2 regions of the Tindallia californiensis genome follow, and region 2 is predicted to be linked to the other one. Evidence: riboswitches for the same ligand, from Rfam matches in the RefSeq annotation. Region 2 holds a riboswitch; the other holds the start of a gene.

The links. A riboswitch is a leader RNA that binds a small molecule or an ion and turns the genes downstream of it on or off. The one in region 2 is predicted to bind S-adenosylmethionine.
Region 1: it holds a riboswitch for S-adenosylmethionine, as region 2 does, so the genes downstream of both, BLV55_RS00185 (O-acetylhomoserine aminocarboxypropyltransferase/cysteine synthase family protein) here and BLV55_RS04785 (MetQ/NlpA family ABC transporter substrate-binding protein) in region 2, are expected to answer to the same signal.

Annotation. Positions count from the first base shown of each region.
Region 1 covers NZ_FNPV01000001.1:31,280-41,892, reverse strand. Annotated here, with positions in the region: gene BLV55_RS00225 (nucleoside hydrolase) at 19-951, shown strand; gene BLV55_RS00220 (amidohydrolase family protein) at 941-2,239, shown strand; gene BLV55_RS00215 (ADP-ribosylglycohydrolase family protein) at 2,259-3,665, shown strand; gene rbsK (ribokinase) at 3,662-4,564, shown strand; gene smpB (SsrA-binding protein SmpB) at 4,566-5,030, shown strand; RNA gene ssrA (transfer-messenger RNA) at 5,033-5,391, shown strand; gene BLV55_RS00195 (glycerophosphodiester phosphodiesterase family protein) at 5,498-7,285, shown strand; gene BLV55_RS00190 (arsinothricin resistance N-acetyltransferase ArsN1 family A) at 7,332-7,856, opposite strand; SAM riboswitch class I at 8,037-8,137, shown strand; gene BLV55_RS00185 (O-acetylhomoserine aminocarboxypropyltransferase/cysteine synthase family protein) at 8,212-9,492, shown strand; gene metA (homoserine O-acetyltransferase MetA) at 9,510-10,424, shown strand; gene BLV55_RS00175 (DUF1015 domain-containing protein) at 10,448-10,613, opposite strand, start outside.
Region 2 covers NZ_FNPV01000003.1:152,654-163,266, reverse strand. Annotated here, with positions in the region: gene BLV55_RS04825 (sensor domain-containing diguanylate cyclase) at 1-77, shown strand, start outside; gene BLV55_RS04820 (early set domain-containing protein) at 249-926, shown strand; gene BLV55_RS04815 (hypothetical protein) at 1,012-1,884, shown strand; gene BLV55_RS04810 (DUF8042 domain-containing protein) at 2,038-2,406, shown strand; gene BLV55_RS04805 (HD-GYP domain-containing protein) at 2,488-3,579, shown strand; gene BLV55_RS04800 (flagellar protein FlaG) at 3,752-4,117, shown strand; gene BLV55_RS04795 (ABC transporter substrate-binding protein) at 4,300-5,442, shown strand; gene BLV55_RS04790 (bifunctional diguanylate cyclase/phosphodiesterase) at 5,445-7,796, shown strand; SAM riboswitch class I at 7,876-7,990, shown strand; gene BLV55_RS04785 (MetQ/NlpA family ABC transporter substrate-binding protein) at 8,123-8,929, shown strand; gene BLV55_RS04780 (methionine ABC transporter ATP-binding protein) at 8,970-10,007, shown strand; gene BLV55_RS04775 (methionine ABC transporter permease) at 9,991-10,613, shown strand, end outside.

The DNA.
Region 1 (10,613 bases), on a different contig from region 2:
TAAGAGGAGGGATATCCAATGAAGATACCCGTTATTATAGATTGTGATCCGGGCACAGACGATACCATTGCACTGATTATGGCATTAGCTTCTGATAAACTAGATGTAAAAGCTATTACGACTGTTGCAGGAAACCAAACGGCAGAAAAAACAGCCGTTAATGGGTTGAAAATTGTTTCTTTTTTAGATAAATCAGTACCTGTAGCAAGAGGTGCTGAAAAACCGATTATGAGACCGTTGGTAACGGCTGGACATGTTCATGGAGAATCTGGAATGGCACATGTAGAGCTACCGGAAGCTAAAATAGAATATCTGAGTACCAAGGCCTGGGATTTGTTTTATGAAATGAGTATTAAAAACGATGAAAAAATCCATCTCATTACATTAGGTCCTTTGAGTAATGTTGCAATAGCATTAATGAAATATCCTACTTTAAAGAATGGCATATCTCGCATTACAATGATGGGTGGGTCTATCGGTTATGGGAATGATACACCAGCCGCTGAATATAATATATTTGCAGATCCAGAGGCTGCTAAGATAGTATTTGAATCGGGAATTCCTATTACAATGGTTGGCTTAGACTGTACTCATAAAGCATGGCTTACTAAAAATGAAATTGAAAGTATGGGTGATTCATCAAAACAGAATGGCGTTTGGTTAGCAAAGGAAATGATGCAACATATTCATGAATTTGCTTCCCGATTTAATTTTGAAGGCGCCATTATGCATGATCCTTCAGCAATAGCAGCTGCTATTGATCCAACTCTAATACAAACAGAAGATTACTTTGTAACGGTGGAAACAAAAGGAGACTACACTACTGGAAAAACAGTAGTAGATACGATGCGTGTTACGGGTAAGAAGCCAAATACACAGGTCGCAACAGAAATGGATAGGGAAAGATTTGTAGACTTGTTAAGAGGGTTGATAAAGAGCTATGAGATATGATGTTATTCTTAAAAATGCCGGTATTCTTAATGAATCCGGCTTCTTTACACCTGAAAAGCATATTCTTATCGCTGATGGTGAAATAAAGATAATAGCAGACAAATGGGATTTTCACTGGAAAGCTAAAGAAATTTTAGATGTTTCTAAGATGGTGATTACTCCTGGTTTTGTAAACCTTCATACCCATTCACCTATGAATATATTTAAGGGCTTGGCAGAAGATGTTGCGATTGATGAGTGGTTTAATAAGGAAATATGGCCTTATGAGAGCAAGATTCAAAAAGAACATGTGTATGCAGGTACAATGGCTGCATGTTGTGAAATGATTCATTATGGTGTGACCGCTTTTGCTGATCATTATATGTTTGGAGAAACGGTCATAGAGGCTGTTAGAAAAACTGGAGTTCGCTGTGATTTTGCAACTACTATTTTTGGTAGTTCACCTACCTTTAGAGAAGATTTGGAGTCAGCGCTTAAGTTAATTAGTCACTACTATAAAAATAGAAATACGGTATCTTTTCGTTTAGGACCTCATGCTCCGTATACTTGCCCGCCTGAAACTCTTAAAATCATGGTAAATGAAGCCTCTAGAATGAAGGTGGGTTTGCACATTCATTTATCTGAAACAGAACAGCAATTAAAAGATAGTTTGAGCATATATGGAAAAACACCATTTCAAATCTTTGCGGATGCAGGCGGATTTGATCTTCCAACGATTATCGCTCATGGTCTTTGGGTTACAAAAGATGACATCAATCTGTTAGGAGACAATTCCTACATGGCAATTAGCCCTAAAACTTATATGAAACTTGCTATGGGAATGGGTAGAATATGGCAGTTTAGTGATACATTGCCACTAACTTCTGGCACAGATGGTGCTGCAAGTTCAAACACTCTTAACCCGTTGGAGCAGATCAGATATTTTGGGCTAATAGGAAAATATATTACCGGAGATGCCGAAAAGTTTAAGTTGAAAGACTTATGGAATATTTTGATGAGAGGTCATCAGGCACTTCCTTTTAATAGTGGAAAGATTGCATCGGGAAGTGCAGCAGATTTAATTTGTTGGGATCTTAATGGAATCATTACACAGCCTGTCTATGATCCGTTAGCAGCTATCATATATAGCGCTGATCATTCCAATATAAGAAACGTGATGGTTTCTGGTAAATGGTTAAAATACGAAGGTTCTCTAAAACTAGATGAAAAAAAAGTACAAAAAAACCTAGAATATCAAGCTGAAAATTTAATGGTTATAGGAAAAGGTAAAACACAGCTTATGTTTTGAAAATAAAGGAGGCTGTCTTATGAAAGCGCGGCTTATGGAAATGGAATTAATAAAAAATGCCGTTCCAAAACTTCTTTCAGAGGATGATCAAACTTGGAGCTCCATTAAGCAGGCAGAGAATATAGAAGACCAGCGAGTGAAAATGTGGTGGTATAGTGAAGTGCCTGGTTCAGGTGCACCTGAGCGATTAATTATTGCAGCGATGCAAGACATGGAAAATAGAGGGTTGGATGTATCGCAAGCTGAAAAATGGATAGAACCTGGACTAAAAGCATGGGAAACTGATGATATGGCATCACTTCACCGGATTACGGCACGAATTTTTCATGAGTTGTTCAAGGCTCCTAAGAATCAAAAGGATACTTACTGGACCTATGAAGAATTTTACAGCTGGGAACAATATGAATCTTCGGTAAAATTTCCTGATTCAATATATATCGATGTAAATCAAGCTGGATTTTTAGAAAAAATTCATGCCGGCTGGTTAGCGCAAATTATTGCTGGAGCAATTGGGACGGCACTGGAAGGGTATACAACAGATCAGCTTATGAGCCTATTTGGAGAGGTGAAGGACTATCTACGCAAACCTAATACATTTAATGATGATATCACTTATGAATTAGCATTCTTAAGAGCGTTTTCTGAAAAAGGATATAAAATTACAGCATCAGATATTGCAGAGGAATGGGTAGCTCTTATTCCTTTTGGCTGGTCTGCGGAAGATATTGCACTTCGGAATTTAAAGCTAGGAATATATCCACCAGAAAGTGGTGTAAACAATAATCCTTTTTATGAATGGATAGGTGCACAGATGAGGGGTGCAATTTGTGGCATGGTAGCACCTGGAAATCCTAAAGAAGCAGCAAGGTTAGCTTGGATGGATGGTTCTATTTCTCATTATAATAATGGTATTATAGGTGAAATATTTAATGCGATAATGGTATCTATGGCTTTCTCAAAAAAAGAAGTCCGGGAGATTCTGATACAAAGTATCAATCTCATACCTGAAAAAAGTGAATATTTTCAAGTGGTGACATTTGCTCTACAGCAGTGTCGACGTTATGATGAATGGCTGAAAGCGTGGAGGCTTTGTGAAGAGAAATATGAAAGGTATAATTGGATCCATGCATACCCCAATGCTGCAGCAGAGGTGATTGCTTTGTGGTATGGCAATGGAGACTTTAATAAAACAATGGAAATTATTTCTCTTTCAGGACGGGACGTTGACTGTAACGCTGCGCAGATAGCTACGATACTAGGTATTATTCATGGGCTTGATGGGATAGAAGAAAAATGGAAGGCTCCTATAGGAGATGAGCTTGAAACTTATGTGCGCACTATGAACAACATGACTATTTCTGGTCTGGCTAAGTGGACTGTTCAGTCTATCAGGCAGGCGTGCAATCAAGGAGGAGTATGCCGATGAAAATTGCAGTTATTGGTAGCATCAACATGGATATGATATTTCAAGTAAAAAGGTTGCCACAAAAAGGAGAGACACTCCTGGCAGATCATTATAGGACAGTTCCAGGGGGGAAAGGAGCTAATCAAGCGGTTGCTGCTGCTAGACTAGGAGCCGATGTTACAATGATCGGTGCCCTTGGTAAAGATGGATTTGGTGATCAATTAATGGAGCACTTAAATATAGAAAAAGTTAATACAGAAGGAGTCATGCGAACTGAAACTCCGTCTGGGAATGCTTCTATTACAATAGATAAAGAAGGCCACAACACCATTATGGTTTATCCAGGGGCTAATTATGATGTGACAGAAAAATGGATTGATGATAAACTGTATTTAGTAGAAGATGCAGAGTGGGTCATGTTTCAGTTAGAAACACCATTGCTAACAGTGGAATATGGAATTAAGCGGTTAAAGGCTTTAGGAAAAAGAATATTGCTAAACCCTGCTCCCGCTCAAATACTACCAGATAGTTTATATCCATTGATTGATATCATCACTCCCAATGAAACTGAGTTATCACTCTTGTCTGGAGTAGAAAATACTGATATGGGTGTGCAAGCTTTATTAAAAAAAGGAGTTAATCAAGTAGTTGTAACTTTAGGTGAAAAAGGATCTATAGCGGTTAATGAAGATAAAACCACGAAAGGAAAGCCTTTTGCTGTCCATGCTATTGATACAACAGCAGCTGGAGATACTTTTAATGCGGCTCTTTTGATAGCATTAATGAAAGAAAAAAGCATGACGGATGCTCTAAGTTTTGCTAATGCTGCAGGAGCATTGGCTACAACCAAAATGGGTGCTCAAAGTTCATTGCCAACGGACTTGGAAGTACAGGAACTGATTAAAAAAGGAATGAAGTAAAATGGCTGACAATATGAAAGTAATCGCACAAAATCGTAAAGCTAGACATGATTATTTCATCGAAGAAGTATATGAAGCAGGAATTGCATTGAAAGGAACAGAGGTAAAATCCATTCGTGGAAGTAAAGTCAATCTAAAAGATGGTTATGCCCGGGTTGAAAACAGTGAAGTTTTCCTGTATAATGTTCATATAAGTCCCTACGAACAGGGAAATATTTTCAACACAGACCCTTTGCGTGTTCGCAAGTTGTTGCTTCATAAGAAAGAAATACGCAAACTCATTGGGTATGTCCAGCAAAAAGGATATTCACTGATCCCTTTAAGGGTTTACCTGAAAAAGGGATTAGTTAAAATTGAGTTGGCTGTTGCTCGGGGAAAAGCAAAATATGACAAACGACAAGACATAGCAAAAAGGGATGCCGATCGTAAGATCCAAAAAGAGCTTAGGGAACGGCAAAAACAGTAGAAGGGGGCGTAATGGTTTCGACGGGGGTTTGGAGTTTTCGTAAGCGAGCCGTGTTTTGTTTCGGGTACACGTAAAAGAACGGAACAACTAAAGATAAACGCAGACAATAATTACGCGTTAGCTGCCTAATATAAGGTAGCTCGTTGCGCCTGGATGTCCCGTCATTCAGGGTCGTGACGTCATTTAAACGGGGAACGTCGCAAAGGGTGCCTTGACTTTGCGTTGTACAATCAAGGCTGGTCAAATCCGCAGTTTGCTACTGAACGGCGGAGGAGATGAGAATCCAAAACAGTAGCTGTGCTCGGAGAAAGCGACGACAAAGAGCCTTCGGACAGGAGTTCGACTCTCCTCGCCTCCACCATGGTATTGCAAATAATTATTTACGATAGTAAGCTAATGTCCTTAGGCCGTACTGAATAGATCAGTACGGTTTTTGATTATTTTTTATCTCAAAAGGAGAATACATGGTGAATATTCGTAACAATCTATTACTGAAAAGTTTAATAGATTTTAAAAAATATTATAGGGGATATATAGCGTATGGATTTGTTTTTTTAATTCTTACCAGTGTTATTTTTATCCCGCTACTAGGCTATTTATTTAACCGACTGATTATTTCGATGGGAGCAGGTGTACTCATAAATAAAGACGCTTTCAGAATCGTTTTGAGTTATGAGGGCTTAATAGGGCTTATCATTATTGCATCGATCTCGGTCATGATTGTTTTTATAGAACTCGGTGGTCTTATTGTGTTAGCTCAAAGAAAAATTTTTTCCAAAAAAGTATTTATATCGGAAGCTATCATAACAGCTATCTTTTCTGTTCCTAGAATTATTGGTATAGGGATGCTTCATTTTATCTTTGTTATTTTAGTTGTTGCACCACTTATTGATATACCTGTTGCCACCGAAATAACAAGTAAAATAGAAGTTCCGCCTATACTGATGAACATGATTCAGGACTCCAAGATAATGCTTTACGTATATCGAAGTATACTAGCACTGTTTACCTTAATATTGTTGCGATGGATATTTGCAGTGCACTATATTTTATTGGAAAATTTACCAGCACGAAAAGCTATAAGTTGTAGCGCTAAATTGACGGAAGGTAGAAATATTATTCATTTAGCCAGCTTACTAATTCTTAATATTATTATTGTGGGTGGAAGTTTTATTATTTTCTCAGCTATTTCTTTTATACCTTCTCACATTGGTATTAAAACCGGAGGATTATTAGGAGCCTATATACTTACTTTTAATAGTTTACTTGGGATGATACTGGCAATGCTTGTCATGCCAATAAACATCATATACATAACCAGGTTATTTTACTATTTGAGAAATAAAACTAAGATGAAAAGCTCCGGTGAATTTGAAACAGTTAGAAACAAAAAATTAGAAAAAATAGAATGGTTTTTTACCCGTTTAATTAAAAGAAGAAGGGCCTTATTATTGACCATTTTAATGCTTAATCTTTTAGGAACGTTTATGATTGGACATACATTGAATGAAAACTTTGTTCATCTAGGTAGAGATGTTAAAATAGCAGCTCATAGAGGTGATCCAATTAATGCACCTGAGAATTCGATGAGTGCGGTTCGTGCTGCACTAGAACAACATTCGGATTTTATTGAGATTGATGTGCAACTATCCAAAGATCACGTAGTCATCTTGAATCACGATATGGGCTTGGCTCGAGTAGCTGGCATTCCCGAAAGGCCTATTGAATTAACTTATGAAGAGTTGTCACAACTTGATATTGGAAGCAGCTTTTCGGAAGACTTTAAAGGTGAAACGGTTGTATCCTTAGATGAAGTGCTTGCAGAAATCAAAGGGAAGGCAAAAGTTATTATTGATGTCAAAGCCTATGGACCAATAGAGATTCTAGCCGAAGAAGTAGTGAAATCCATTGAAAGGTCCAATATGGCGAATAGCGTGTACGTTCAATCTTTTGATTATGAGTTATTACAGATGATAAGAAAACAAAACCCTGATTTATACTTAGGTCAAATTCTGTATTATGCATTAGGTGATATTTCTCAATTAGATGTAGACTATTATGCAATTGACCAGAGCATGTTGAATAGAGAATTCATTCGTAACGCTAAAAAAGACGAAAGAGAAGTATGGGTTTGGACAGTGAATGAAGAAGACGACATTAGAGAAGTATTAATGTACGATATTGATGGAATTATTACAGACTATGTTGAACGAGTTCAGAATATTATTGGGTATACGGTTGAAAATACGTCTTGAAATTTTTAGATAAAAACAAACAGCCCACTTAAGTGGTGGACTGACATTATGTGGAGGGATTATTGCCTAGTAATTTCTCCATTATTGCAATATCTATCCACTTGTCATCAATTTTACCTTGATGATAGTAAATGCCAACAATACGAAAACCTCTATTCATATAAAGTTTTTTTGCGGATTCATTATGATTTGGCGTGAACAAAACGAGTTTATAAAATTTATTTTCCCTTGCTAGATCTTCTAAATATTTCATCAATACTTTGCCTAGACCCTTTCCTCGATGGTTTTCAGAAATATAGATTGAAAAATCGGCAACTCCATCATAAGCTGTACGATAATGAAATGGATTTAACGAAGCCCAACCTAATATCTCACCATCATACTCTAAAACGATAACACAATACCTAGGGTTCCTTGTCATAAACCACTCTTTCATTTCATCTAAATTTTTATATTCCGATTCTAAAGTTGCATAACGAGTCGAAATACCTTGATTATAAATAAATGTAATAGCTGGTAAATCCTTTTTTTGTGCAAGTCTAATTGTGTAGTCACTTTTTTCATTAGACAATTAAATTACCTCCAGACAGAATCAAAAGAATTATAATAATGAAGTATAACATAAAAATTAATCATATCAAAAATATTCCTAAAATACATAAAATAGATGCGATCAAATGTTTCAATGAGAGGAAGTACTGTTGACAAGTCGTTAAAAGGATGATAATATATCTATCAATTAAATAACTTACTCTTATAAAGAGTGGCGGAGGGACTGGCCCGATGAAGCCCGGCAACCGGCATATAATGCACGGTGCCAAATCCTGTAGGTGAACACCTAAGAGATGAGAGACTCGAAACAATCTAACCTCTTTTGCACCTGCGAAAGAGGTTCTTCTTATTCTCAAAAAAAAGGAGCGATAAAAATGAAAGAAAAAACCAGAAAATTCGACACATTACAAATCCATGCAGGGCAGGAAGCAGATCCGACAACGGGTTCCAGAGCCGTACCAATTTATCAGACGACATCCTATGTGTTTGACAACGTGGAACATGCCGCTAAACTATTTTCATTGGAAGAAGCTGGTAATATTTATACCCGAATTATGAATCCTACAACGGATGTTTTTGAAAAAAGGATGGCGGCTCTTGAAGGTGGAGTAGCCGCTTTGGCAGTGGCTTCAGGAGCCGCCGCAGTGACTTATGCCATTATGAACATTGCTGAAGCAGGGGATGAAATTGTAGCATCAAACGCGCTGTACGGAGGAACTTATACATTGCTGGATGCACAGCTACCTAAATATGGGATAAAAACTATTTTTGTACAACCGGATGATCCTCAAAACTTTGAAAAAGCCATCAATGAAAAAACCAAAGCAGTTTTTTTAGAAAGTATAGGCAATCCTAATATAAACCTCATTGATCTGGAAGCAGTGGCTAAAATTGCTCATAGCCATGGAATACCAGTGATCATTGACAACACCTTTGCGACACCTTACCTATTTCAGCCATTAAAACATGGGGCTGATATTGTAGTTCATTCTGCCACTAAGTTTATAGGGGGACATGGAACTAGTATTGGTGGTCTTATTGTGGATGGGGGTACCTTTGACTGGGAAAAGAGTGGTAAATTTTCTGGTTTGACAGAGCCAGATCCTACTTATCATGGTATTTGCTATACAGATACTTTTGGATCGGCTGCGTATATTGTTAAAGCAAGAGTTCAGTTATTACGTGATACTGGAGCTTCCTTAAGTCCTTTTAATGCTTTTATGTTTTTGCAGGGCCTTGAGACTCTATCCTTACGGTTAGAGCGACATGTGGAGAATACCAGAAAAATTATTTCTTTTCTCAAAAAACACCCTAAGGTATCGTGGGTTAACTACCCAGAACTAGAGGACAGTCCTTATAACGATCTTTATCAAAAGTACTTTTCTAAAGGCGTTGGATCCATTTTCACCTTTGGGATCAAAGGTGGTCTAGAAGCAGGGAAAAAATTTATCGATTCATTAGAAATATTTTCTCTGTTGGCAAATGTAGCTGACGCTAAATCTCTTGTGATTCATCCAGCAAGTACCACGCATGCTCAATTATCGGAAGAGCAGCAACGGAATTCTGGCATCAGTCCAGACATGGTTCGAGTTTCCATAGGGTTGGAAGATGCGGAAGACCTTATCGACGATCTGAACCAAGCATTAAATAGCTGAACAAGGAGGTAAATATCATGCCAGTAAAAATACCAGATAATCTACCGGCTTTTGAAACACTAAACAACGAAAATATTTTTATAATGAAAGAAAGCAGGGCTTACTCTCAAGATATAAGGGCATTAAAAATTCTGATTCTTAACCTAATGCCAACTAAAATAACGACAGAAACTCAGCTTCTGAGGTTGTTAGGAAATTCTCCACTTCAGGTTGATGTAACGCTTCTACATCCGGAAACCCATGAATCAAGAAATACTGCTCAAGAGCATTTACAAACTTTTTATAAAACTTTTTCACAGATAAAGGATGAAAAGTTTGATGGTATGATTGTAACAGGGGCACCTGTTGAAAAACTTGAATTTGATGAGGTTTATTATTGGGAAGAGTTGAAGAATATTTTGGAATGGAAACGGACCCATGTTTTTTCCACCATTTTTATTTGTTGGGCAGCTCAGGCAGCTATGTATCACTATTTTGGAGTACCGAAACATCCAGTAGAAAAAAAAATATTCGGTGTCTTTAATCATAAAGTTCTTACGTCGAATCATCGGCTGGTAAAAGGATTTGATGATATTGTATGGGCCCCGCATTCCCGACATACGGAAGTGAGAAGGGAAGATATTGATTTGGTAGAAGAGCTGGAAGTCCTTTGTGAATCAGAAGAAGCTGGGGTTTATATTGCTTCTACTGCTAATGGTAAAAGCATTTTTGTTACTGGTCATTCTGAGTATGATCCATTGACGTTGAAAGCTGAATATGACAGAGATGTGAAAGCTGGTCTGGAGATTGAAGTTCCTCGTAATTATTACCCCTACGATGATCCATCCAAAGAGCCGGTTGTTACCTGGCGAGCACATTCCAATTTACTGTTCTCCAACTGGCTCAACTACTTTGTATACCAAGAAACACCTTATGATATCAGTCGAATTTAGAAAGGAGCCAAATGGCTCCTTTCCTAATACTCCTTAAATGGATGTAGAAAAATTCCGCTCCTTAGCTTTGGTTCAAACCAAGTGGATTTCGGAGGCATAATCTTATCTTCGTCCGCTACTTGCAATAGATCTTCGATGGTGGTGGGAAACATGGAAAAAGCAAGCTTCATATCGTTTTGAACTCTTCGC
Region 2 (10,613 bases):
CGGAAGACTTGATTCGAGCCGCCGATCAGGCGATGTATATCGCTAAAAAAAGTGGGAAAAACCGCGTGGAATCCTAAGAATTTACCGAAAAAGAAAGAAAATGACGCAAATGTTGTTATAAAAGTATCAAAGTTTGATCAAAAGTGTTATACTCTTTTCAAGCAGGGTATATAATAAACAGAGATTTTACTTGAGAAATAAGCCTAAAACGATAAAATGAATGATAAAGGTAATAGAAGGTGGTTGAGATGACTACGTTGCTAAGCTATCAAAATTCAGAAAAAATAATGGTTCAAGAGGTGGATTGTCTTTTTTATAATGATAAATCTCCTGAAGAAAAGATTCCTATGAAAAAAAAGGGAAATAAATGGGTTCTGGAAAAAAACCTGCCTTCTGGAGAACATCGTTATGCTTTTTTGATTAATGGGAACCTAAGGCTCAATGATCCGGAAGCAAATATGTACGCACCGGATGAAAATCAGAAGATATGGTCCGTAATATTGATCAATGAAGAGGGTCAGCGCTTATACAATAATAAAGAATATCGGCTGCATATTGATCATTACCAACTGAGTTCTTTTATATCGGAACAGGAAATGGTAACGGTTAAAAAAAACTTTAATAAGCGGATGGATCCCAAAGTAGCCGCCCGGTTTACTTTTAGCGATGTTACAGGACTTCATTGTGTTACCGTGGCTTGGTATAAGCCGGATGGAACCCTAGATCGGTTTGCCGAGCAATATCTGGTGGAGCCGGAAACGGACAATGAAAAAATCAAGCTTTGGTTTTGGATAGATTTAAAGGAATCTAAAAAACAGATTCCTGTGGGCAAATGGACATTAAAGTTATTTATTGATGGACGCTATATACTAGAGGATAGTTTTGTGATTAATGAACAAACCATTTATGGCCCATTTCATCAATAAAAAGGAGCTTCTTGAAGAAAAATGAAATACTAAGAAAACATGAGTAAGTGAAAGAAAATCTAAGATTAAATAGGGAGGTGTTGTTATGACAAAAATAGGTATGAATCATCTCAATGCAGCTCATGCAAACCGGGAAATAAATCAACCGATAGGGAATCAAAATCAAATAAAAGAATCGCAAAATCGGGATAATAGTAATACTGGAATAAAAATGGATCTGTCAAAAAAAATCCAAGAACCTTCCTTGAAAGAAGCTGAAAGCGTTGAAACAAAATCTCAGGGAAATGGACGACTAAGAGGTTTTTTTAACTCTGTAAGAGAAAGCGTTGTCTCAGCTGCTGATACAGTAAGGAATACAGGGGAAACAGCTGTAACGATTGCCAAGGATGTTGCTGGAACAGTAAAAGAAACGGCTTCCAATATCGCTGTCAATATAAGTGAAACGGCATCGAATGTTCGAGGACATCTAAGCGAAGCCTCTGAAAGTGTGGCTCGTCTGAGTAGTGCGGCGGCAGGAATGGTTGGAGATGCTACAGCTATGGTGTCTGCTGGGGTAAAAACCGCGGTTTCGATAGGGCAGGATGTGGTACAATCTGGTGCTAATCTTGTGGAAGGTCTTCGGCAGATGGGGGAAGCTTTTGGAAAAAATCAGAGTTTAAGCGAGCGGGCTGGGCATTTGGCTCGGGGAACCCAGACGATGGCTACTGCTTTTGAACCGCTGAACAGCATTCCGGAAGATTTTCAAAGAGGGCGAGAAGAGATAAGTAATCGCATGGATTCAATGAAGAGTCAATATCAAATGGTGAAGGAAGAAGCAGCGGCGATGAAATCCACGGCCATAAGCATTGGTCAGGAAGTTGCTCAATCTGCAAGCCATACAACAGGCCAAATAGTTCAAGGTACTCAAGATATTATTGGTGCTTTTTCGAATAATTCTCAGGAATTAGTATATGCATAGTCATCAGATAAGGCGAGAAGCTCTTTAGATAAATCTAAAGGGCTTTTTGTCGGAAGAATATTGATTTTCACCTCTTTTTTTGGTAGAGTTAGCTGAAATATGCTATAATAACATAGTGAAAACATGTCCAATACTAGGGCTAGGAGGCTACTAATGCAAGAAAACAGAGAAATGATGATACAGGCGCAAGAGTTGATGAAGACTATTCATGAAGCAGTAGATCATATGATAAAACAATTGGAAGAACTTCGTTATGAAGAAACGATCCAACTTCTGGAAGATGTTGTGAAGGGGACGGAAAGTGTCCAGATGGCTTTATTACCTCTGGCGAAAGATGAAGAGGCGTCGAAGCTTGAATCCTTGCACAAAGACTTGATGGAAAAAGTGGATAAATATTTGGATTTTTACAGAGACAAAGAACATGAAGCAATGAAAGAGCAGATGAGTATGGCGATTGTTGAATCTCTAGAAAAATGGCATCGGGAAATGGAAGAAATGATCAAATCGTATATTGATCATTAACCAATACAGTGGAAACCCTTAGATCGATGAAACTTTTAGATGCATTTTGTTTAAAGGTATCTACATAAGGAGATAGATGAAATGAGAATTATGTCTACTTCCGGCTTGACAGCTGGTGTAAAACTGGGAAAAACAGTATATGACGAAAAAGGATTAGTGTTATTACGATCAGGTGTTAAGTTGACAGATTCTTATATATTTCAACTAAAACGTAAAAACATTCCGGCGGTGTATGTGGATGATGCGTTGTCTCGTGGAGTAGAGATAGCCAGTGCTATTGATCAGGAAGTCCGCGTAAAGGCAGTATTGCAAATCAAGGAAATTTTTGAAGAATTAAAAGAGCAAAGAAACAGTAAAATGGCAACTCGGTATATTAGTGATCAACACTACGAAGGAGTCAAGAGTACTTTCGATGATATTATGGCAAATCTGCAGCGAAATAAAGGTGCTACGATGAATATGGCAGAACTGATGTCTTCCAGCTTGTATACCTATACCCACAGTTTAAATGTGGCGGTTCTTTCGGTTTTGACGGCTCAGTCCTTAGGGTTGCCACCGGATAAGATTAAAGAACTGGGTGTGGGAGCTTTGCTTCATGATGTTGGAAAAATAGCCATACCAGATGAAATACTTAATAAACAGGGAAGTCTGACAGAAGCTGAATGGAAGCTAATGAAAACCCATCCGGAGGAAGGTTATCGAATGGTTAAAGATAATCTGTCCATTAGTGCTTATACGAAAGCCATTATTATGTCTCATCATGAGCGGGTGGATGGTAGCGGTTACCCCAATGGTTTTTCCGGCGATAAAGTACATCTACTGACACAAATTGTTTCCATGGCGGATATCTTTGATGCGGTGACCAGTGACCGTTGCTATAGAGATCGGGTGCCGGTATATCAAGCTGTTGAAATCATTATGGCGCAGGTGCATAAAGGCTATGATGAAAAGGTTTTTCGTGCCTTTATGCAAAATGTAGATCTTTATCCACCGGGACAAATTGTTCGCTTATCTAATGGAGAAAAAGCCATGGTAGTAAGAAACAATCGGGAACAGCCAACCAGGCCTTATGTTCGAGTATTAAACACAGAAAATGAGCCAATGGATGAGGTGGACCTGATGAAACATCTGTCTCTTTTTATCATTAAAGAGTTAGATGAAGTATGTGCCTAATGGTTTTCAAAGGGCGTAGAAGGGCATAACCCAAGAACGGTATTGTATAAATGTCGTTATCAGAAAATATTGATGATTTTATTCCGGCATGGTATAATAAAGGAAATAGGTACGGTGTTTTAGGAAAGCTTAGGGTACTATCAGCAACTAATTGAGAAGGAGGTGTATGCTTTTGATTATAGAAACGTCAAACTCTATCCTGAGGCCTATTGTAAAGCCTCCTACTCATGCCTATGATAACTTTAAGACTCCGAGGCAGCAAGGCCTTGAGCAGGAAAAGAATATCAGTAATCCTTCGGTCAAAAAAGTGGTGCAGGAGAGTGTCAATAAAGTGTATGAGAGTTTGCAAAAACTGGTAGAGAATACAGATTATAATGTTAGTTATCGGCTAGATGAAGCTACTGGAGGTCGTCAATTTCGAGTAACGATGAAAAACAGTGGCAACCTAGTGGCCGCTTTTCCAACAGAATCAGCCATTGAAATTGCAGAGCGGTCAAAAGCGACTACCTTAGGTCTGATCATGGACAGGCGAATATAAAAAAACAAAAAGACTGATAGGACATGGCAAAGGCTGTGTCTTTTTTTGTACCTGCTTATGACTTGAATGAGTAGGCTTCTTTGTAGAGGATAGAAGTTTGCAGGACTTATGGAAGGGTATTATATGTAAAAGAAAGATTTGGGATAAAATTGGATGAAGGCGAGCCTTGGGGAGGCATGAAAATGAAACCGAAAACAAAAACGTTGATCATAGGGTTGTTGCTGATGGTAATGCTGATAGGCTTCTTTTTCTTCAGCTTAGGCAGACAAGAAGAACCGTTGGTCATTGGGTTTTCCGCAGGGCTTACCGGTGCGGCATCAGAGCTTGGGGTTAGTGGGCGTAATGGGTTGATGATTGCGGTTCAAAAGATAAATGAAATGGGAGGGATTCATGGAAGGGAAGTAAAGATAGTGGTAAAGGATGATGAAAATGATCCACAAAAGGCTTTGGAAACAGATAAGGCCCTTTATCAGCAAGGAATTAAGTTTATTATTGGTCATATGACTAGCAACATGGCTGAAAAAACCCTTCCCTTTATTAACGAAAAAGAAATGTTAATGGTCACCCCTACTATGAGTTCTGATGAGTTAAGTGAAAAGGATGATTACCTGATTCGTGTGGTTTCGTCTAATCGTGATGAAGCCATCTTTATGGCCGAAATTTATCAACAGAAACCGGAAATTAGGAGGGTGATGGTTCTTTACGACCAGTCCAATCGTGCCTATACAGCCGTGATTCGCGATTTTTTCGCTGAATCTTTTGAAACAGGGGGAGAAAAGCAAGTAATGTCCTTGGCTTTTTCTTCTGAGAAAGGCATCGATTATTTAGAAACCATCCAGAAGGTGGTAGATAGCCAGCCGGATGCATTGATCATTTTATCTTCAGCCTTTGATGCGGCTATGTTCTGCCAGCAAATAGAACGACTAAGAGTTGAAATGCCAATTCTTTTATCAACCTGGTCGATGACAACGGATTTAATTTCTCATGGTGGAATCGCCGTAGAAGGTGTTCGGATTGTTAGCTTGATAAATCAGGATAGTGAAAAAAAGGAGTACCAAGATTTTGCAGATGAATATCGACAACGATACGAAGAAGAACCATCTTTTTCAGCGGTTTTTGCTCATGATGCGGCAACGGTTTTGTTTGAGGGAATAAAGGCTTTGGATTCGAAAGAAATAACCTCGCAGCAGGTAAAAGATGCTATTATAGATATCAGAAGCTTTCAAGGGTTACAAGGTCTTATTGAAATAAATGAATATGGTGATGCCAGCAGGGAAATTTTCAAATACACCATTCAGAATGGTCAATTTGTTAAGGTGGAATAAGCATGAAAAAAAGTCGAAAATTACGTGACTACATTATTCGCAGCAACATTCTTGCGGTGCTATTACCTATTCTGATGGTAGGTCTGCTGGTAGTGTCAATTATTATTTATTACAATGAAAAAGAGATGCAACAAAAAAATCATATTATTACCTCTACCATTGCACAGCGGATTAGCCAAATGTTGGATAAACCCATAGCAGATCTGAAAGAAATTGCGGATATAATGGATCGGCAAATTCTATCAACCGATAAGACAATGGAATATTTGGAAACGGTGGTGACTCATGCCGATTATCTGGAAGGCTTAGAGATCATTGATGAAAATGGTCGTGTTCGGTATATGGCACCCTTTGACCAGCATTTGTTGGGAATTAGCCGGGTGAATCAGGCATATTACCAAATCGCCAACCGTCAGGAGAAAGCCTATTTTTCTACGAGCTTTATTTCACAGCAGACAGGAAGTCCTGCCTTGACAGTGGCGATGAAGCATGAATCAAAGGTATTGGTAGCCTATTTGAATTTAGAGCAGATCAGCCTTTTGTCATCACAGTTGAGTGAAAGCTATGGAAATAATATGCTGGTGGCTATCACTGACCGCCGAGGTGTTTATATTTCCTACAAAGAACTGGAAAAGGTATACCAGAGAGAGATGGATCCCAATATTCAGATGATAAGAGAAGGAATTCAGGAAAAAGATTTTTATACCGGGAAGCACCGGGACCACTGGATTACTGCTTACCCTGTCGAAAATGCCAATTGGTATACGATTGTTTATCAATCCGTTGATACGTTGTATGGTACGGTAAAAAGGATTGTTTTCGTGGGTTTTCTGGTAATGCTGATATTTTTTGTCTTGTCTGCCAGTATTACACGGCGAAATTTACGGAAAATAACCCATTCGTTCCAGGAGCTCTTGGCTCAAACTAAGGAAATTGCCAGAGGGAATTACGAGAGGCGAGTTCAAACAGACAGTTTTGAAGAATTTCACCAATTAGCGGAAAGTTTCAACATCATGGTTGATAAAATTGAGTCAAGAAATCGAAGGCTGCGAGACCTAGCCTACTTTGATCCTGTGACAAAACTTCCGAACGCCAGTTATGTACATGATTTTCTTGGGAAAATGCTATTAAAGCACCAGGAGGCAAATAAAAAACTAGCGGTCATTTATTTTGACCTAGATCATTTTAAACGAATCAATGATACCTACGGACACACCTTCGGCGATGAAGTATTAACTCAGGTAGGAGAAAGGTTGTTAGCGGAAGAGAATCAAAGTGGTACGGTAGCTCGGATGAGTGGTGATGATTTTGTTTGTGTTCTTCCAGAAATCAAGGATTTAGAGACGGTGCTGGAAAAAATAAATAGCCTTCGAAAGAAATTTGCTTTACCAATTTCTTCTCGGGACACAGAGGTTTACTTGAATATAAGCTTTGGCATTGCCCTTTATCCAGAGCATGGTGATACGGTGGGGATCTTGCTTCAACATGCTGATACGGCCACTAGTGCATCAAAAAAGGAAGGGCGTAATAAATATACCTTTTTTCATGAATCGATGAAACTTGATTTAAGAAGAAAAATGGATCTGGAAAAAGGGATGAGAAGGGCCTTAGAGAACCAGGAAATGTCATTATGCTATCAGCCGCAAGTATTTGCTAAGACCTTAGAAGACAGGGGGGTTGAAGCGTTGTTGAGATGGCATCACCCGGTATTTGGTTCTGTATCTCCTTATGAATTTATCCAGGTAGCCGAAGAATCCGGACAGATTCTTGCTATTGGAGAATGGGTACTGTCAAAGGCCTGTGAAAAACTGGCGTCCTTTAACGGTAGGCTATCGCACAAGCTTACGATGTCTGTCAATGTATCAACCTTACAGCTCAGAAGCCGTGGCTTTGTAGATATGGTAAAAAAATACGTAAACAAGTATAAGATTAATCCGTCATTACTGGAATTAGAAATGACAGAAAGTGTTTTTATTCATTCTTTTGATGAAGCCGTGACAATCCTAAATGAGCTAAGAGGGATAGGCGTGAAAATTTCTTTAGATGATTTTGGAACTGGATTTTCTTCCCTGTCTTATTTAAGACATCTTCCGATTAATACATTGAAAATTGATAAAGCATTTGTTCAGGGAATGGAAACAGATAAAGACACAGAAGTAATGATTGATTCAGTTATTACGATGGCACATAATATGAATCTGGATGTTATTGCGGAAGGGGTGGAAAACGAAGGACAACTTCAAGCAATGGAGCACTTTGATTGCGATATGGTTCAAGGCTACTATATTAGTCGTCCCTTAACGGAAGAGATGCTTGGAAAATATTTTGAAAAAAAGAATGATGAAAATAGTTGACAAAAATACAAATCCATATTAATATGCTATACAGGTTTAGAAAATTGCAAGTGAAAACAAACAACCGAATAATATGAAACTCTTATCAAGAGTGGTGGAGGGACTGGCCCGATGAAACCCGGCAACCATAACTGTTTATCAGATCGATAACAGCTAAAGGTGCTAAATCCTGCGGAATTTCCGGAAGATGAGAGAGTCAATGTGATTTACTAAATTGCCTCTCTGTCTTGACAGAGAGTTTTTTATTGTTCAAAAAGGAGGAATGGAGGGAAGGGAAAAAGCGGTTATTTGACAGAAAAACAAACTTATAGAAAAGGATGATGAACATGAAAAAAATAATAGTCTTATGGATGGTAGGAATACTTTTTTTACTAAGTGGTTGTGGCAGTTCGGATGCACAAAATACATTGGATCCAAATCATTTGATCATCGGTGTGACTCCGGGACCGCATGAAGAGGTAATGGAGCAGGTTAAGGAAAAGGCTGCGGAGGATGGAATAACCATTGAACTGCAAGTGTTTACAGAATATGTAATGCCTAATATTGCTTTGGCAGAAGGTGAATTAGACTTAAATATGTTTCAACACAAGCCCTATCTGGAGAAGTTCAGCGAAGAAAGAAATCTTGATCTGGTAGACGTAGGATATACCATCAATTTTCCTATCGCTTTGTACGCTGAATCTTTGGAAAATATTTCGGAATTTCAGGAAGGGGATCGTATTGCCATTCCTAATGATCCTACTAATGGCGCGAGAGCATTGATTCTTTTGGAAAGTGCCGGTCTTATCACTTTGGAAGAAGGGGTAGGCGTAGAAGCGACTGTCAACCACATTGCAGAAAACCCTATGAATTTCCATATCATAGAACTGGAAGCATCTCAGTTGCCCCGACAGTTAGGAGAGGTAACGGCAGCTGTTATTAATTCCAACTTTGCTATTGAGTATGGCTTTGTTCCTACCACGGACTCTATTCTAATGGAGCCGGGAGATTCACCCTATGTGAATGTGGTCGCCGCCAGAGCTGAGAATAAAGATGATCCTGCGATTGCTCAGTTGATGGAATATTATTATCAGGATGATATCAAAGCATTCATTGAAGAACGATTTCAAGGTTCCATTGTTCCCGGGTGGTAAAAAGATCCGGAAACAGGAGGACGGAAAGGATAAATGAACAATGATTGAGTTCCAGAATATATCAAAAGAATTCAAAACAGAAGCCCAGACAAACCTGGCCTTGGATCAGGTGTCCTTAAAGGTAAATCGGGGAGAAATATATGGGATTATTGGGCACAGTGGTGCAGGCAAAAGCACCTTGATTCGGGTAGCGAACTTGTTAGAAAAGCCGACGGCTGGTGAAGTTGTTTTTAATGGTGAAACCTTAACAAACTTGACCGCAGAAGCATTGCGAAAAAAGCGGCAGGATATGGGGATGATTTTTCAAGGGTTTCATTTGCTGAAAACCGCTACGGTTTATGAAAACATTGCACTGCCATTAAAATTGATCGGATTAAAGGCTGGTGACATTAAAAAGCGTGTTCACCAATATTTATCGGTGGTGGGACTGTTGGAGAAAGAACAGGCCTATCCATCACAGTTGTCTGGTGGTCAACAACAACGAGTGGCCATTGCCAGAGCCTTATCTCATCGTCCAAAGGTGTTGTTATGTGATGAGGCAACCAGCGCTCTGGATCCGGAAACGACAGAGGCTATTTTAGAGTTATTAAACCAGATTAATCGGGATTTTGGGATTACTATTTTGCTTATTACCCATGAAATGGCGGTAGTTCAGCGAATCTGTGATCGGGTAGCCGTAATGGAAGCTGGAAAGATTGTAGAAGAAGGAAGTTTACTTCAAGTGATTTCATCGCCAAAGCATCCCACGACACAAAAATTTATCAACAGTCAATTTCCCTCAGGTGCCGAAACGCTTATAGAAGGCTCTTGGGTTGAAGGTCATTTGATTGTCGAGTTATCCTTTGTTGGAAATGTTGCGGACAAACCAGTGTTAGCAGAAGTCGCAAAAAAGTTTGATGTTTATCCAAATATTCTTTCTGGCAATATGGTTCCTTTGAAAAAAGATCATTATGGAAAGCTTTTGGTTGAATTGCAGGGTAATAAGATAGAAACAGAAAAATGTTTGCGTTATCTGCAAGAGAAGGGCATTCGCACTGAAATTCTTAAAGGAGTTGGTTCGCATGAAGCTGTTTCTTGATCAATGGGCACCAATAATGGTAAAAGCCAGCCTTGAGACTTTTCAAATGGTAGGAATCGCCATGTTGTTTGCTGTTTTGTTGGGGCTTCCCTTAGGCGTATGCCTCATTTTAACCAAAGATGGTGGTGCTTACGAAAACAAGTATTTTTACAGTGGAATCAACATGGTGATTAATTTTTTTCGTTCCGTCCCTTTTATTATCTTATTGTTTTTTATCCTGCCTTTCACTCGATTACTGGTAGGAACTTCGATTGGGGTCAAAGGTGTGTTGGTTCCTTTAGTCATTCACACAGCACCTTTTGTGGCCCGGTTAATGGAATCAGCTCTTTTAGAAGTAAACGACGGTGTGATTGAAGCTTATGAGTCCATGGGAATTACAACGCCAAAGATCATCTGGCATGTCATGATTCGAGAGGCAAGACCTTCTATTGTGCTAGGGTTGACAACAGCAATCATTTCTCTGATAGGTGCAACGGCCATGGCAGGATTGGTGGGTGCCGGAGGACTGGGAGACTTGGCATATCGCTATGGTCATTTGCGTTATGAAGCAACGGTTATGTACGCCACCGTCGCATTATTAGTTATCCTGGTCCAGTTTATCCAGAC